DNA from 3 places in the Lactobacillus sp. B4007 genome. Region 2 is predicted to be linked to each of the others. Evidence: riboswitches for the same ligand, from Rfam matches in the RefSeq annotation. Region 2 holds a riboswitch; each other region holds the start of a gene.
What was found. Region 2 has a riboswitch for thiamine pyrophosphate ahead of J3U54_RS08840 (ECF transporter S component). Riboswitches for the same ligand answer to the same signal wherever they lie in the genome.

Region 1 (5,907 bases), on a different contig from region 2:
GCTTACCTGCATGTTCTCGATGTACTAGCTTACAAATTAACTAGTATTGCCGATAACATGCGCAAGCTCAATATCCTGTTTACGCTACTGGCGATTATTTCTGGGATGTTTTTGGGTAATGACATAACAGCGCTTACATTAATTCCCTTGTACTTAAACATTGCTAAAAGATGCGATTTACCGCAAATTCTACCAGTTACCTTAATCGGAATGGGAGCCAATATCGGGGCCGCATTTACTCCGTGGGGTAACCCACATAACATTTTTCTTGTTAGCAAATATTCCGTCACTGCATTAGAATTTTTCTCATGGTCACTGCCATACCTGCTTGCAGCTGTCGTGATTACTTTCATCATTTTTCACTTTATCCCACAGAAAAAAATTCCCGTTCAGGATATCAAACAGATTAATATCAGCATACGCCCAACTGTGATCACTACCGCAGTTTTTGCTTTATTCTTTTTGGGTGTTTTCAAAGTTATTAACGTTGCAATCCCAATGATTGTAGCAGCTATCTTAGCTTTAATAATTAATCCGCGCATTTTGTTAAAAATCGACTATGCCTTGCTGCTAACCTTTACTTGCTTCTTTATCTTTATTAGCGATATCCAGCAGATTCCAATGATTGTTACCCTGATTCACACCATGGTCAACTCTGAGACATCTACCTACTTTACTTCTATTATCTCTAGTCAAATCATTAGCAACGTTCCAGCAACCATTTTAGTCGGTAAGTTTACTACATTTGCCAAAGCCCTCTTTTTGGGATCAAATATCGGTGGCTTCGGTTCACCAATTGGTTCTATGGCCAATATGCTTGTTTTAAAAACTTTTACTCAAAATGCAACTGTTTCCCGCAGTGAATTTTTCAAAAAATGGCTATTAATGCAATACGCCGGTTTAATCATCTTGACACTAATTGGCTGGGCATTGATACTACTATAAAACTTAATAATTATTAAAGCTTTACCTGCAAATGCTGCTAAAGCTTTTTTTAATACTCAAGTTTAACTTTATCAGTTATAATTGAATAAACATAAGGAGGAAAAATTATGTCAAATTCAACTTGGTTAATAATAATTATTGCGATTATTGTTATCCTGCTCATCGCAATTTATATTGCAATCTATAACGGCTTACAAAAAGCTAAAGTTTACACTGACGAATCTTGGAGCCAGATTGATGTGCAATTAAAACGGCGCAATGATTTGATTCCTAATTTAGTTGAAACTACTAAGGGTTATGCCAAGCATGAAAGTGAAACTCTGGAAAGAGTTGTTCAATTGCGGAACCAGTTGACTGCTATTCCAAGTGATGATCATGCCCAAACGCTAAAGGTTTCTAACCAAATTTCTGATACTTTGAGATCAATCTTTGCTTTATCGGAAAATTATCCTGATTTAAAAGCTAACCAGAACTTTGCTCAACTGCAGGAAGAATTAACCAACACTGAAAATAAAATTGCTTATTCACGGCAACTTTACAATTCATCTGCAGCTCTTTACGATCAAAAGTTGTTAACTTTTCCTTCCAATATCGTTGCTAATATCCACGGATTCCGCAAAGTTGATTACTTACAAACGAGTGAAGCTGAAAAAGAAGTACCTAAAGTTAAATTTTAAGCAATAGGTCAATTTTATGTTATTTCAACAAATTGCCAGCAACAAACGCAAAACTACTGGCATCTTGATTTTATTCGTCATTATTCTCGCCTTAGTTGGTGCCGGATTAGGTTTTATCTGGGGCAATCGACCTTTATTAGGAGTAATTATTGCGCTTATTTTTAGTGCAATTTACATGTTAATTGTCTTGCCTAATCCCGCTAATATGGTTATGAGTCTAAATCATGCCCAAGAAATTCATGAACAAGATAACCCCGTTTTATGGCACGTTGTTCAAGATATGGCGCTAGTCGGCAAAGTACCAATGCCACGCGTTTTTATTATCAATGATCCTAGTCCTAATGCTTTTGCAACCGGCCGGGATCCAAACCATTCTGCAGTTGCCGTCACCCAGGGCTTACTTGACATGATGAATCGCGAGGAACTTGAGGGCGTTTTAGGTCACGAAATCTCACATATTAGAAATTATGACATCTTGGTTTCCACTATTGCAGCCGTACTGGTTGGCGTCATTTCATATTTATCAGGCATTGCTAGTCGCTATATTTGGTGGATTGATGATGATCGCGACAGTGATAACGATAATGGCAATACTATTGTCGTTATTTTCAAAATCGTGGCGATCATTTTTGTACTTATTTTAGGCCCTATTTGTGCCAGTCTTGCTCAGATGGCTTTATCACGCAACCGTGAATATTTAGCAGATGCTTCTTCAGTTGAGTTGACCCGTAATCCTCACGGTTTGATTTCTGCTTTGACAAAAATTGACGGTTCTGACCCCATGAAAGCTGCTGATCCAAGTAGTGCTGGCATGTATATCGAAGATCCGCTACGTAAGCGGCATGGTCTTACCCACTTATTCGACAGTCACCCGCCTACAAGTGACCGAATTAAACGTTTGGAAAAAATGTAACTTAAAAAGGAGCGCTCTGCAAAATAGTCCGCTCCTTTTTTGATAAAAATATTGCTCTTACTTTAAATTGATATTGGCCTGTCTAAACAGTTCTGCACGCATTTGTACCGGCGTTTCATGGTAATATTCATTAAATTTTTTGTAAAAGAACGATTTACCGTTATAACCGACCCGCGCAATGATTTCTTTAACCGAAATGTCAGGTCGAGCAAGCAAATTGCGTGCCTCCTGCATCCGGCGTTCATCAACATGTTCAACAAAGCTCTTACCAGTTTTTTGCTTAACTAAACTGGAAAAGTAATTCGGGTTGAGTCCAAAGTGTTCTGCTGTTTCATTTAAAGTAATATCAGTATAGTTTGCATCAATGTAACGTTCTAACGCCGTTTGCGCAAACTTATGTTGATTAGCTGGCGCTGTTTCCAAGTCTTGATTTCTAATTGCCGTAATCACAAGTATTCGCAATTCTGCGGCAATAATACTGCGCGTAAAAAGATTGTGGTTTAAATATTCATCAATAACTTTTTTCATTAACTGACTCGGGCGCGACATTTGTGAGCAGCGCAAACTTAATAGTCTCTTAGTTTTGAGGATCTGAACAAGCTGTTCGGCTACTTTTTGTTCACGTGAATTGAGCGTTGTTTTTTCTCCCAAAAAATCAGCGCAATTAACCTTTGAACTAAATTCTAATTTGACCAAAAGATCATTTTTCCCTTGTTTTTCGACCTCATAGCCACATTTTTCTTGCAAAAACAGCAAATTACCCGCTTTTAAAGTTAAGTTTTGTCCGTTAATTTTAGTTTTTGCCATGCCTTCAGCTTCGTACAAAATTGTGGGATTGCTGGTTTGGTACCGGTGAATGCCCGTATTATGATTTTCAAGGTAAACCCTAAACAGGTTAAAGGCCTTGTTTCCGGGCTTTAGCCGGACTTCATTCGTATCCACATTAGTTGAATCCAATACACTTGCCAAATATTGTTCTAGCTTAACTGCTGCCATGATGTCACCTTCTAATTAGTAATTTATTTTCATAATTTTATTATATAGCAAAAAGCGCCGCTATTTATATGTTTTTAATATCTGTGATAGAAGTTGAGCCTTAAGTGCTATTAACGACGCCTAATTTGCCGCAACTAGACAAGAAAATTGCTTTTATGTATAATTGACCTGAAATATTGGGGTGCCATCTTGGCTGAGAATATACCCACTGAACCTGCTATGGATAATGCCAGCGAAGGGAAAAGCATCGAATTTTAACGTCGCCTGGCATTATGCCATGGCGACTTTTTTAGATTGGTTAAAAAATTGCTGAAAACTAAAAACCTTACTTTTTCATACGATGAAAAAAAGCCTATTTTGCAAGATGTTAATCTTAATATCCCGACGGGCAAATTTTCCTTATTAATCGGGCCAACAGGTTGCGGTAAATCGACGCTATTAAAAATTTTAGCTGGCCTTTATCCTAAATATGCTGGTAAAGTTAGTGGAACTATCGATCTTAATGGGCTTAAGAGTGCAATGATGTTTCAAAATGCTGGCGAGCAATTCACAATGGCAACACCGCGTGAAGAGATCATTTTTGCACTTGAAAACCTGGAAATTGACCGTGAGCACTACTCAAAACGATTGCAAAAAGCAACTTCTTTTGCCCAGATCGACCAGCTGCTTGATCAAAAAATCAATACTATGTCTGGCGGTGAGCAGCAACGAGTAGCTCTTGCTGTTTTAATTGCAATGGATGTCGATCTTTTTCTGCTTGATGAGCCTTTTGCAAGTTGCGACCCTGCTGCCCGCCAATTTTTAATTAAAAAGTTGGCTCATCTTCGTGACTTAGGAAAAACAATTATTCTAAGCGACCATGTTCTAGCCGATTATGAGGGTATTTGTGACTGTTTGTTTAAATTTACCGGTCACCAGGTTACTGCCTTAAGCACTGCCGAAAAAAAGCAGCTTCTTCGGCAAAATGACCACCACGAGCATTATTCTTTTGCCCTACCAACTAATGAAACAAGCTGCTTTGAACTTACTAATACCTTAATTAAGCAGAACCGGTTACTGCTAAAACAGGAGCACCTAAAGATTGTGGCAGGCAAAGCCACCCTAATCACTGGCCCTAATGGCGTGGGGAAAACATCGCTTTTCAATGCGCTAACCAAAATGCTCACATACACTGGTAGCTTGACTTACCGCCAAAAAGAAATTCGCAACTTACGCATGCGAAAATATTTGCGTCAAGTCGGGCAGATATTTCAAAGTGCAAGTGATCAATTTATTAACGTTTCCGTTGAAGATGAGCTTAACCTAAGTAAAAAAATGCGCACCAGCAACTTTTATTCTGATCAAAAAATTGCAAAAGAGGTGAAAGACCTTGATCTTGACCAGACACTAGACCAAGTCGTCTACTCACTTTCGGGCGGTCAACAAAAGAAATTACAAATTTTATTAATGCTAATTGCTGATCAAGACGTTTTATTAATTGATGAACCCTTAAGCGGCTTAGATCACGAATCGGCACAAAAAGTAATGGGTCTGTTGCGCGAAAGCCAGGAAAAAAGAGGGCAGACACTTCTGATTATCAGCCATGAACTAACTAATTTGGCAGATTGGTGCGATTACCACCTTGTATTTGACCAGCAACAATTAACATACGTAGACAAGTGAGGCTAGTTATGAATCCCAGTTTTAAATTCTTTGTCGCTTTAATTATTTCGGTTGAAATATCTTTTAAAACCAGTCTAATTACCAATGTGCTAATTATCGGCTTTTGCACGTGCTATTTACTTTACTGCCACATGAAAGTTAAAAATCTCCTATTAACTTTTACCGTGCCGTTAATTGCGGCCTTTACCGTGTTTGCCACACTCTACTGGTTTGCACCTCAGCCCAATTTAACCAACGCTTTAAGTCTTTCTAGCAGAATCTACGTCTATACGCTGACAATCTGCTGTGTCGCCCAAAAAACTAGTGCCGAAGAATTGGCACGTTCATTTGAACAGAATTTTCATTTACCTAGCAAATTCGCATACGGGGTCCTAGCAGCACTCAACATTATTCCACGCATGCAAACTGCCGTTAAACAAATTCGCACAGCGGCAATGATGCGTGGTGTTTATCTTAGTTTTTGGTCTCCCATTCTCTATTTTAAGGCTATCCTAGTCGCGCTTAATTCGGCCGAAAACTTGGCACAGGGAATGGAATCGCACGGCTTTCGCGAAGATGCCAAGCGCTCTGTCATCGTAGCTGTTCCCGTTAAACGCAGCGATTGGCTATGGGCTGCTGGTCTTTTATTAGCCACTAACGTTGCCTTATTTACATTAAAATAATAAAAGAGCAGCAGTGATGTTTTAACCACCACTGCTGCTCTTTTTAGCTAGA
Region 2 (5,907 bases):
ACTTTAATTACCTGCTTAACTGAGGTGCCAAAGAAAGCCTGTAATCGCTTAGGTGTGGCAATAATTTGCGTTGCCACATGTTTGATTGCAACAGACTGGTCTTTTAACTCCGCAGTCATTGACTCCATTCCCAGCATGTTAATGTCGATCTTCGCGTTAGCAACCACCCCAGCTCGTTCCTTTACTACAACCTGATCTTCACTTTTCAGTCTATCCAGCGCGTGCAAAACGGCGTTGCGACTAACGTTTAAGTTGTCTGCTACCTCTCTTTGCGCCGGTAAAGTTGGTTTTTCTAATTTAAATTGAATTAAGTCCTGTAAATATTCTTGTGCTTGTGTAGCAGCAGTTCTTTCTTTATATTCCATTTTGCTTTTTGGTTCTCTTTTTAAAATAAATGTATTTTTTTGAAAAGAAATATGGTCAAAAAATGCATTAAAGCCGGCCTTTTTCTAAAATTAAATGATAAATCATCATTTTTCGGTATCAAAGTAATAGTAATCGCTTTCATTAATAGAGTCAATACTTTATTAAAACAAAATTAGCTAATTTATCTAAAAGGAAACAAAAAAGCATTATTTACGCGTGATAACGCAAATAATGCTCTGTTCAATTTTTTAACTAGCCACTCTAATTACTGAAATATTTTAAAGTTAGCTATAATTAATAATATAATTAAAAATTATTAACTATTTTTTGACGTTATAAAGTTACTTTTCGGTGATAAGTTTAAAGCTAAGATTCCATATGAACCAGATTCGATAACAGCAGCTTTAGTTGAAGGTGAATCCAATGTAACTTCAATCTTTCTCTAGTGATTGTATATTTGGTTGAAATTAAATTATAAGGTTTTTGTTTGAAGACACTAACATAGAAAAATATCATCAATAACTTAAAGCTGTTAGCTTTTGTAAACATTGTCATGGATTGCTGAACTAACGGCAGTTTCAGAGACATAATTTCTTTTAGCCGCTGAAATAAAGCCGTTAGTCTGCACCACATCAATAAAGTATTTGACCGGCATCAAGTTATAATTCATTTTGCTCACCTATTTAATTCAACCAAGTTATTTTCTTCACATCTTCATCATAGAGAAAAAAATGACAGATTAAACCATAAATTTTGGTTTTTTTATGAAGAAAAAGATGTTTTTTACCTTAACCGTTGGTAATTCAAGGAAAAGTAAAGTAAAATGTTATTTGATAAAAAGGAGTGTCTCAATGTCTAAACTTGAAAAACCCGTTGTGATAGGAATTACCGGTGGTTCAGGCAGCGGTAAAACTACCATCGCTCACAAAATTGTTGACCAAATGCAGGAAAATGAACACGTCTTAATTATGACGCAAGATTCATATTACAAAGATAATACTGGTATTCCGATGAACATCAGACAGAATATCAATTATGACCACCCTGATGCTTTTGATATTCCCCTTTTAGAGGAGCAATTAAATCGGTTATTACAATACGAGCCAATTGAAATGCCCGTTTACGACTTCAAAGAACACACAAGGAGCAAAGAAACTATCCATATCGAGCCTGCCGATATTATTATTCTTGAAGGAATATTAGTACTGGCAAGTGAAGAGATTCGTAATTTAATGGATATTAAAGTTTACGTTGATACGGATGATGATATTCGTTTTATCAGACGATTAGAGCGTGACATTAAGGAACGGGGCAGATCGATTGATTCGGTCATTGAACAATATTTAGATACAGTTAAGCCAATGTATCACCAATTTATTGAACCAACCAAACGCTATGCAGACATTATCATCCCTGAAGGCGGCGAAAATAATGTTGCCATCGACATGCTCACCACTAAGGTACACTCTGTTTTAAGCGAAAATATTAGATAAAAAACTGATAAACCAAATTAGCATCAAAAAACGCCAAATTCTAACTTTAGAATTTGGCGTTTTCTTATTCATTTTAATCATTTGCCAGCCGCTTAATTACTTCAGCATAATCTGGATATTGTTTTAACAAATCTTGTTTGTGGGGCATTTCAAAATCATCATAGTCAAAGCCAGGAGAAACCATGCAGCTAACTAGACAGAAACTATCTGGCTCCGTGACTTCTGAGGCAAAGATGGTGTTTTTTGGTACCTTAAATTGCAAGACTTCACCTTGGTCAATTCTTTTACCTAATTTAACTGCATAATAATGACCATCTGGAGCAATACAATGAATTGTAATCGCCGTGCCGTCATGGTAATACCATAGTTCATCATGGTTTAAGCGGTGAAAATGGGAACAGCTCTGATCATCAAGTAAGAAATAAATTGAAGTGTAGTAAAATCTATCTGCTTGGCTATCTTGAGCAAAGAACTGCTCATCACTAGTATATATTTGACGGAACCAGCCTCCTTCTTGGTGAGGCTCAAGGTTCAAACTTTTAATATAATCTTCTCGGTTCATAATTTTTGCTCTCTCCACGCTCAATCAGCTAACTTCATTAAGTTAAACCAAGTAATTCTTTTGCATTTGCTCTTTAAAATCTTGTGGCAGTTTCAAGCCGTCAGTAAAGTAGTGATCAAAATCACCGTAATGCTTTTTAACGGTTGAAAAGTATCTTTCCAGGTATTGGCGTTCAACAGTTAACGCAATTGCTACATCATTGAGGTTATTAGGATCCATCTTATCTTTTAAGTATTCTAATATTTCTTCGTTAGCTTTTTTACGAGCAGAAATTGTTTTTAAGTAGTCGATAAAAATCTGCTCCTCACTAACATCCAAGCTCTTTAAAATTAAGGCTGCAGCTACCCCTGTTCGATCCTTACCAGCAAAACAATGAAAGGCAACTGGAACTGGATCAGTCATTAACGTTAGCAAAAAGTCGTGATAGCCTTGCTTAGCAGATTCTGCCAATGCTAATTCTTCATAGGTTTTCAACATGTCCTGTTCAACATGGCTGTTGGCCGAAACGATTTCATCAACACTAGCCTGATTTGTGCCAGTATCTTTCAGCACATCAATTATTTCATAATCTAATTCTGACCAAAGATAGTCTGGATATTCTTGTCTCTCCTCATCACCGCGAAAATCAACCAGTCGCTTTATTTTGTAGTAGTTCTGAACACGATCTTTTTGTTCATCGGTTAAATCAAATAGTTGACCACAACGAAAAAGTAGCCCTTCTTTAACCTTTCTTCCATCCGAACTAACATAGCCACCTAATGAACGCCAATTTGTTATCTCTGTAGTCATAATTCTCCTTAAACTTATTATTTATTAAAACTTTTTGGTTTTCATAAAGGAATATTATAATTTTTATTGAATTCTACGTCCATGATTTTCGCAAACTAATTTGTGTTTCTTAGTCTTTTTTATAAAAAAACCGCAAAAAATATTTTGCGGTGCTAATTTTAATTTAAGCAATTTTGGGCTTTAATGCCTGATCAAATAAGTTAGTAATCAATTTTACCAAAACGCCGTCAAAGACAAGCGCAGAGAGTATACAAGTAATAAACATGATAACTTGCAGTTGGATGCTATACTTACTCCAGCCGTACAAAAAATACGTTGGAATAAAACTACCAAGGCCGGCAAAAAAGGCCCCTGTTAGTACGCTTTGCCAAGAAAATGCTTGATAACGACTTTTTTGCGGGAAAAAGCCAATTTCATTAGTTGCACCTTGAATCACACCAGACAAAATTGTTACTGCGCCCCATTGGCCGCCAATAGCCATTTCGACAACTGCTGCCAATGTTTCACCAATTGTTCCTGAACCAACCGTTGGCACGAAATACATCGCTAAGGGAGCTGCCATTAGCCATAATCCAGAAAAAACAGTATCTGTTACCGGAGCAAAGCCGGTCGGAAGCAGTAATAACTTAATTAAATTGTAAGCCCAATTAAATCCATAAGTGTAGATTACTCCCATAATAATTCCAATTAAAGCAATCAGGATAATTGCTTTAACGTTCCATTTTGATGATCTTGTAAACATAAAAATACTCCTAACTAACATTCTAAGTCAGTAGGAGCACTCTAATATACTTAATAACACTTCCCTAGCGCAGGTATTGTCCTGTTCAGGTTCGGAGGGTATTTCTCAGCTAAATGTGGCACCCCTAGTGACTTTCTTATCTTTTTGTCTATTATAACACAATATCAAGCAAACATTTTAAGTTATTCAATTAACTAGCAATTTAATTAAAATTGACTAAAACTAGCCAACTTTTCTTTAGTCAAATCACGGATAATTGCACAAGTTAAGTCAACTGAGGCCTTAAAGTCTTGATATGCGCTGAAGCAGTAGGCCGAATGCTCGTAACGCACTGGAATTCCGATAACAATTGTTGGCGCACCATTTTCATAGTAAATTGCTGCACCATCTTGTCCGCCACCGGTCCGAACCGAACGAGTATATGGAATATTGTTTTTATCCGCTATTTCACATGCGTATTGTTGGAATTTTGGATTAGGCAAAAATGAAGTATCCATATCACGCAGCATTGGTCCACGCTTTAAGCCTGTCTGAGAAAGCCATTTTGGAGTAAATGTATCATCTGCTGGACATGATTCAAGCACAATCCCTAGGTCTGGCTTAATACTTCTAGCTGTTACATACGCTCCCCGTAAGCCGACTTCTTCTTGACTTGAAAGTGCGGCTACAACGTTAAAGTCAGTTTTTTCGCCGTTGAGATTATCCAAAACATCAGCCATTGCAGCTGCACCAAACCGGTCATCAAAATCCTTACCGAAGAAAAGACCAGTTTTTTCATTGTATTCGCACTTGACGTCAACAAAAATGGGACAACCCGTATCAATTTTATAGTCATTAATTGTTTCTTCACGAGAACTAGAACCAACATCAACTGACATATCTTCTACTTCTGGTACATTGTCTCGTTCTTCTTCAGTCATGAAGTGTGGTGGCTTTGTTGCCACTACGCCAGGAACATATTCACCGTCACGGTTTCTAATCTTTACCCGTAAAGCTGGAATATTATATTTAACCCAGCCGCCAAGCGGAACAAACTTGATCATTCCGTTTGGTCTGACTGCCTGAGTTATAAAACCTACGGCATCAGAGTGGGCATCAAGCTGAATGATTGGCCGGCCAGCCTGATTTTCTTTTTTAGCAGCGTAAACGTTGAGCATCCCATCAACTTTTACATCAGCAATATCCTTTACTGTATCAGTAAAAAACTTAACAAATTCACCTTCAAAGCCGGAAGTTGAATTAGCATCCGAAAAAGCTTTGAGCATTTTTATTTCTTGTTCTTTTTCCATCGTTGTAATTGACCTTTCGCTTATTAAACCTTATGTTTCATTGTAGCAAAAAGCAGTAATTTAAGCTATTTCTGAAATAATCCTACTGCTTTTAGCAAAATTAACAATTTTGTCCGTAATTTGGGTACAAAACTGCTAAAAAAGTTTAAAACGAGCTACTTTTTTATATTAAAAATGATATAATCGATTTTATTAGGAATTTTGAGTTTTAAGTGAAGGGTAAATAAATGCCGAAAAACGACAATATTGATAATATTATTGATCATAAATTGTTTACCGAAGATGATATTCACCAAATGTGTGTCAAATTGGGTAAGCAATTAACTGAAGATTATGCTGGTAAAAAGCCGTTAGTTATAGGTGCGTTAAAAGGAGCAATTTTCTTTTTAACTGACCTAGTGCGTGAAATGAACGTCAAAGAAGAAATTGATTTTATGGACGTTTCTAGTTACGGCGATAGTTTTGAATCTTCTGGCGAAGTAAAAATCATTTCTGACTTGGCAACAGATGTCAAAGATCGTGATGTTTTAATCGTTGAAGATATCGTTGATACCGGATTAACCTTGAAATATATGAAGGATTTGCTCCAAAAGCGTGGTGCTAAAAGCGTTAAGTGCTGCGTTTTACTGAATAAGGAAGCTAATCGAAAAGTTGACGTTGAGGTTG
Region 3 (5,907 bases), on a different contig from region 2:
GTGTCTTGAATACATTGATCGTGCTGCTCAACTTGGTTACCAAAGGCTTTTTACAAGCTTATTAGAGCTAAATGATGACAAAGAAACGGTCTTACAAAAGTTTAAAACCGTTTTAAGCTATGCCCATGAAAAAGGGATGTGGGTCAGCTTAGATGTTAATCCGGGCCTTTTTACAAACTTAAACATTAGTTACAATGACCTGTCTTTTTTTAAAAAACTAGGTGCCGACATCGTACGATTAGATTCAAATTTCGATGGTATGCCAGAGTCAATTATGACTTATAATTCCGAGAACTTAACGATTGAGGTCAATATTAGTAATGATACTGGCAATATTGCGAATATTCTCACTTACCGACCGCTTAAGGACAAAATTATCGGTTGTCATAATTTTTATCCGCAACGATACACGGGACTAGATACAGATTATTTTTTAAAGACTACGCGGAAATATCATGACCTAGGTTTGCGGACAGCCGCTTTTATCTCATCAAACCATGGTGCAATTGGACCGCATCCCTATAATGCTGGTTTACCAACGTTAGAAATCCACCGCGGTTTACCCCTTGAAAAACAGGCGCAGTATTTAATTAATACCCAGCTAATTGATGACATTATTATTGGGAATGCGTTTGCCAGTGATGACGAATTAGTTAAAGTGGCCAACTTGGAGGCAAAAATACCACAGTTTTTTGTCAAGTTTGCCTCTAACGCAACCGCTTTGGAAAAAGAAATTGTCTTAGCTAATTTGCACTTTAACCGGGGAGATATCAATAGCTATGCGATTCGTTCAACCTTCGTTAAGCTGAAATATAATAAACGCGACATACCGGTCAACAACCCTGTTAACACTTTGACCCGGGGAATGATTACAATTGGCAATAATGACTTTGACCAGTACAAGGGCGAACTTAACATTGTCAAGCAGGAAATGGACAACCATGACCACCGCAAAAATGTTGTTGCGCAAATTGTCCCTAGTGATTTGCAGTTTATTGCTTTCATTCAGCCATGGGACAAATTTAAGTTTATTGATGTAGATAATTATTAAAGAAAGGCCGCTATGGAAGGTTTAGAAGAAATTAGTTTTGAAATTATTAGTCACTCGGGGCAAGCAAAAGCAGAAATTATGGAGGCAGTTACCTGCTCTAAGTCTGACGCTAAAGACCCTGAGCCATTGCTGAAAGACGCCAAAGAAGAACTAAAGCAGGCGCAAAACTTACACTTAAAGGTTTTAGCTGATTTTGCTAAAACTGGTAATAACAAAATTGACCCGTTATATATGCATGCTGAAGATCAAATGATTACAGCAGAAAGTTTTTTAGACTTTGCCACCGAGTTGATTAAGACCAACCAAGAATTGGTCAAATTGCGGCAAGAAGTAGCTAAAAAACAGTAATTTTTCGTTTAAAGTTAGTAGCAATTGACCAGATGATAATATAAGCAATTGAAAGTATACAGATAATGAAGATAGAAACAAAAATTAGCAATTTTGAAAAAATGGGGATTGGCCTTTTCGTCCATTGGGGACTCTACTCTAAATTTGCCAAGGGCGAATGGTCACAGAACATCTTAAATATTTCGACCTATCAGGCGGCGTTTAATGAATTCAACCCAAAAGAAGAAAATATTCGCAGCTTAGTTAGACTAGCTAAGAAGTGCGGCTTTAAGTATATTGTTCTTACTGCCAAACATCATGATGGCTTTTACCTCTTTGATACCAAGAATATTAATAACTTTGACAGCGTCCATACCCCATTTCACAAAGATGTTATCAAGATTTTTACCGATGAATGCCACCGGCAAAAGATTGCTCCCTTTATCTATTACGCTACTTATGATTGGAATAACGTTAAGTACCGCGACGACTTTAACGGCTATTTAGCCGAAATGCGTCAACTAATTAAACTTTTATGCACTAATTACGGCGAAATTGGTGGTTTCTGGTTCGATGGTAATTGGGATAAGCCACATGCAGATTGGCAAGAAGATTTGCTTTACCAAGAAATTCGGCAATTACAACCTAATGCCATTATTACCAATAATACCGGACTAGAAAAACAAGGCGTAACGGAAGGTCGAGAAGTTGACGTATTAACATTTGAGCGTGGCAATCCAACTGCAATTAAGCATGTTCAAAACCAACGCTATTTAGCCGCTGAAACTTCGCTAACACTCAATAAACACTGGGGCAATGCCCAAAATGACCTTAATTATCTTTCTGGGCACCAGTTAATTGAGCAAATTTGCCGGACGCGCAAGGTCGGCGCTAACTTATTAATTAATGTTGGACCAGAATTTGATGGTTCACTGAATATCCACTGTCGTTCACTAATCGAACTAGTTGGTCAATGGATGGCTATCAACCATGAAGCAATTTACCATACCAATAATTATGAGCATTCAACCTACTCCACTATTTCTAATGACCATGATTTTATTAAAGGTAATTACTTATTTGTTGATGACCTAGGAAATATTGGCAACAGCAACGTCGTTCTAGGTGGCGAACAGGCACGTGAATTAGTTTTCACTAATTTTGCAAAACAAAAAATTGACCATATCGCTTGGCTAGACAACCAAGAGCCATTAGCATTTAAACAAGATCAAACAGCTAACACACTTAAAATTGCTGCCGATGGCTTTGAATATGGCACTAATTTAGTCGAGCGCGTGGCCAAAATCTATTATTAAGAACTCTCTTACTATATTTTTCGTTCAAATCAAGCGCTAATTATTATGCGCTCTCCAAGCTTAGCTTTGCTATTTGTAGTGAAGCTAGGCTTTTTTAATTAAAAAAATTCTTTAAGGCAGAAAACTATTGCCACTGCTCTTGCTCATACGCCATTTGCCAAAACCGGCATTCATAATAGCTGCTGCGCACAAAGGCTTTCTGCATCTGCCCACGCTCTCGTTCTGAAGCTTGCGCAGCTAAGTCATTGGTCAACTTTAACATGCGACTAACATTGACGTCATACCAGTCGCTATCATAGGTCTCGATCCATTTCTGGTAAAGTGCAACCGGTGAACCCGTTTGCGCCAATGCTTGACCAATTTCCTGGTAAAGCCAGTAGCAAGGCAAAATGGCACAGACACAAGGTACAAGGCCATCTTTTTCAAGCGTTTTAAACAGATGATTGACATAGGCATACGCCGTTGGCGCTGCGTCAGTTTCTTTAATCTCATTGGATGTGACTTTTAATTCCGCTAAAAAATGTTGCTGCATCGTTATTTCACATTCTTGCAAATCTTGGGCACCTGCCAGCAAGAATCGTTGCACTTCTTGACTAGTAGTTTTCTTTGCCATTAGCCGGTGAATTTTGCTAAATTCAGCTAAATAGTACCTGTCTTGCAATAAGTAAAACCGAAAAGTAGCCAATGGCAATTGGCCACTTTGCAGCTCTTTAACAAAGGGCTGCTCCATGCTTTTTTTCCACAGATCCTTTGCCGCATAACGCAATTGTGCCGTAAATTCAGTCATTATTATCTCCCTCGCCCAATTAATAGTTGCGTGTTTTTTAGTAGTTAGTTTACCTTAGTCGAGTCACTGCAGCAATTCGGTTAAATTAGTTATTGTCTTGCCCAGCAAAAGTAGCTATAATTGAAACCGATAACACGAGGGGTGCCTTTTTGAAGGCTGAGATGGCGGATAGCCAGACCCTTTGAACCTGTAAGCTAATTCTTGCGTAGGAACGTGTCAAAATCCACTTATGCTTTGACACAAATATGTCAAAGCTTTTTTATTGACCTGAAATCGGCGCAGGAGATTTTTAAAGGAGAGATTATGAAACTAGATCTGTTAGCTAAATTACGTGAAACTAATCCAATTGTCCTTAATGCCGCCAATTTTGTGACCGTTCAAGATGTCGCTAACGGCTTAAATGCGCTGGGTGCCTCGCCTATCATGAGTAAGGAAATTGCTGAGGTCGAAGAAATGGTTCAGATGGCATCAAGCATTGCCATCAACCTCGGGACTTTGACTAAATTGCAAATTATGCAAATGAAAGAAATGGGGCTACTTGCCGCGCAAGCTCAAAAACCGGTTGTCCTTGATCCCGTTGCCGTTGGCGCAGTCAATTACCGCCTGCAAACCGCACAAAAATTGCTAGAAGCTTTCCCAGCTACAATCATTCGTGGTAACGCTGGTGAAATTGCCGCTTTAGGTGGTTTTGCCTGGAATGCCAAAGGTATTGATGCGGGTTCAGGCAGTGGCGATCTTGACGAAATTACGCGTAAAACTGCGCAAAAATTGCATTGTACAATTATTGCCAGTGGCGTAACAGACACAATTAGCGATGGCCAAAATATCGCTCATGTTTACAATGGTACCCCGCTATTTCAGGCACACGTTGGTTCAGGTGACATGCTCTCAAGCATTGTTGCCGCCTTTGCGGCCGTCTGCGATAATTCTTTTGAAGCTGCGCAAACAGCTTGCCTAGTTTTTGCAGCTACTGGAGAATTGCTCGTTAATGATCATCCTGAAGTAGGCCCTGGAACATTTAGCATGTATTTGATGGATTATTTAGCTAAAGTCAAAGAAACCGAGATTACAGCTATTGCTAAATTTGATTAAGGAGGTTAGCAATAATGACAGAAGAACTAAATTCATTTCCCCAAGTTTTGACCATTGCTGGGACTGATTCCGGTGGTGGAGCCGGAATTATGGCGGATCTAAAAACTTTTCAGATGCAACATGTTTTTGGGACAGCGGTGGTTGTAGCTGTGACTGCCCAAAATACGCTCGGAGTCCAAGACTCGTTTTTATTACCACTTGAAATGGTCGATGCCCAATTTGCGTCATTAGCCTCAGACTTTAAGATTAAGGCTTGTAAAACGGGTATGTTGGGAGATGCAGCGCACGTCCATCAAGTAGCTCTTAATCTGCAAAAATATGACTTTGGTCCGGTAACCATCGACCCAGTTATGGTGGCTAAAGGCGGAGCACCTCTTCTTAGCCAAGATGCTATTGCCACCGTTAAAAATGAACTATTGCCGCTAGCTAACCTCATTACGCCTAACTTGCCTGAAGCAGAAGCTCTTACCGGAATTAAGGCTACTAGTGAACAAGAATATCCCCAATTAGCACGAAGCTTGCAAAAAATGGGTGTAAAAAACGTGCTTATTAAAGGCGGACATTCTAACGCTGAAGTTGTGCGCGATTACGCTTTATTAGCAGATGGTACCGACTTTTGGGTTAGCAGTCCACGGACGCACACTAACAGGACTCACGGTACTGGTGATACTCTTGCAGCCGCCATTACTGCTCAATTAGCTCTGGGCCATACTCTCAGTGAAGCAATTAAAATCGGCAAACAGTATGTCACCAAGGCGATTGAACAAACGATTCAGGTTGGTCACGGTCATGGACCACTTAATCATTGGGTTAAGGTAGATTAGGAGGAGATTATGGCTCAATTTAACGCAACACAATTAACCGCATATTTCGTCTGCGGGACACAAGACTTGCCAGCCGGAAAGACTTTACCTGAATTAGTCGAAGAAGCTTTAAAAGCAGGTATCACTGCTTATCAGTTTCGTGATAAAGGGCCAAAGTCAACGTTAAACGAAGATGACCGCTTACCAATGGCAAAAGAACTTCATGAACTTTGCCAAAAATTCCATGTTCCTTTCTTCGTTGATGATGATGTTAAACTTGCCCAGAAGGTTGGTGCCGAAGGAATTCATGTTGGACAAGACGATGAAGATATTTCCCGGGTAATAAAAGATGTGCAAGGAAAAATGATTGTCGGTTATTCTTGTTCAACAAGTGCTGAAATAAGTCTTGCGGATCATATTAGCGGAATTGATTATTACGGTAGTGGTCCCATCTTTGCTACTCAGTCTAAAGATGATGCTGATCCAGAAATTGGAATTGCTGGACTGACAAAATTGGTCCAACAAACTGAC

Region 1: it holds a riboswitch for thiamine pyrophosphate, as region 2 does, so the genes downstream of both, J3U54_RS07125 (ATP-binding cassette domain-containing protein) here and J3U54_RS08840 (ECF transporter S component) in region 2, are expected to answer to the same signal.
Region 3: it holds a riboswitch for thiamine pyrophosphate, as region 2 does, so the genes downstream of both, thiM (hydroxyethylthiazole kinase) here and J3U54_RS08840 (ECF transporter S component) in region 2, are expected to answer to the same signal.

Annotation. Positions count from the first base shown of each region.
Region 1 covers NZ_JAFNPA010000004.1:45,011-50,917, reverse strand. Annotated here, with positions in the region: gene J3U54_RS07145 (SLC13 family permease) at 1-945, shown strand, start outside; gene J3U54_RS07140 (LemA family protein) at 1,053-1,622, shown strand; gene htpX (zinc metalloprotease HtpX) at 1,639-2,535, shown strand; gene J3U54_RS07130 (AraC family transcriptional regulator) at 2,593-3,531, opposite strand; TPP riboswitch at 3,699-3,789, shown strand; gene J3U54_RS07125 (ATP-binding cassette domain-containing protein) at 3,826-5,193, shown strand; gene J3U54_RS07120 (energy-coupling factor transporter transmembrane component T family protein) at 5,202-5,855, shown strand.
Region 2 covers NZ_JAFNPA010000006.1:42,341-48,247, forward strand. Annotated here, with positions in the region: gene J3U54_RS08815 (GntR family transcriptional regulator) at 1-365, opposite strand, end outside; gene J3U54_RS08820 (helix-turn-helix domain-containing protein) at 899-1,036, opposite strand; gene udk (uridine kinase) at 1,218-1,859, shown strand; gene J3U54_RS08830 (cupin domain-containing protein) at 1,933-2,421, opposite strand; gene J3U54_RS08835 (tyrosine-protein phosphatase) at 2,464-3,210, opposite strand; gene J3U54_RS08840 (ECF transporter S component) at 3,374-3,952, opposite strand; TPP riboswitch at 3,997-4,088, opposite strand; gene J3U54_RS08845 (M42 family metallopeptidase) at 4,159-5,241, opposite strand; gene hpt (hypoxanthine phosphoribosyltransferase) at 5,469-5,907, shown strand, end outside.
Region 3 covers NZ_JAFNPA010000001.1:497,979-503,885, forward strand. Annotated here, with positions in the region: gene J3U54_RS02370 (DUF871 domain-containing protein) at 1-1,051, shown strand, start outside; gene J3U54_RS02375 (PTS lactose/cellobiose transporter subunit IIA) at 1,064-1,399, shown strand; gene J3U54_RS02380 (alpha-L-fucosidase) at 1,465-2,694, shown strand; gene tenA (thiaminase II) at 2,819-3,481, opposite strand; TPP riboswitch at 3,609-3,710, shown strand; gene thiM (hydroxyethylthiazole kinase) at 3,785-4,573, shown strand; gene thiD (bifunctional hydroxymethylpyrimidine kinase/phosphomethylpyrimidine kinase) at 4,588-5,397, shown strand; gene thiE (thiamine phosphate synthase) at 5,404-5,907, shown strand, end outside.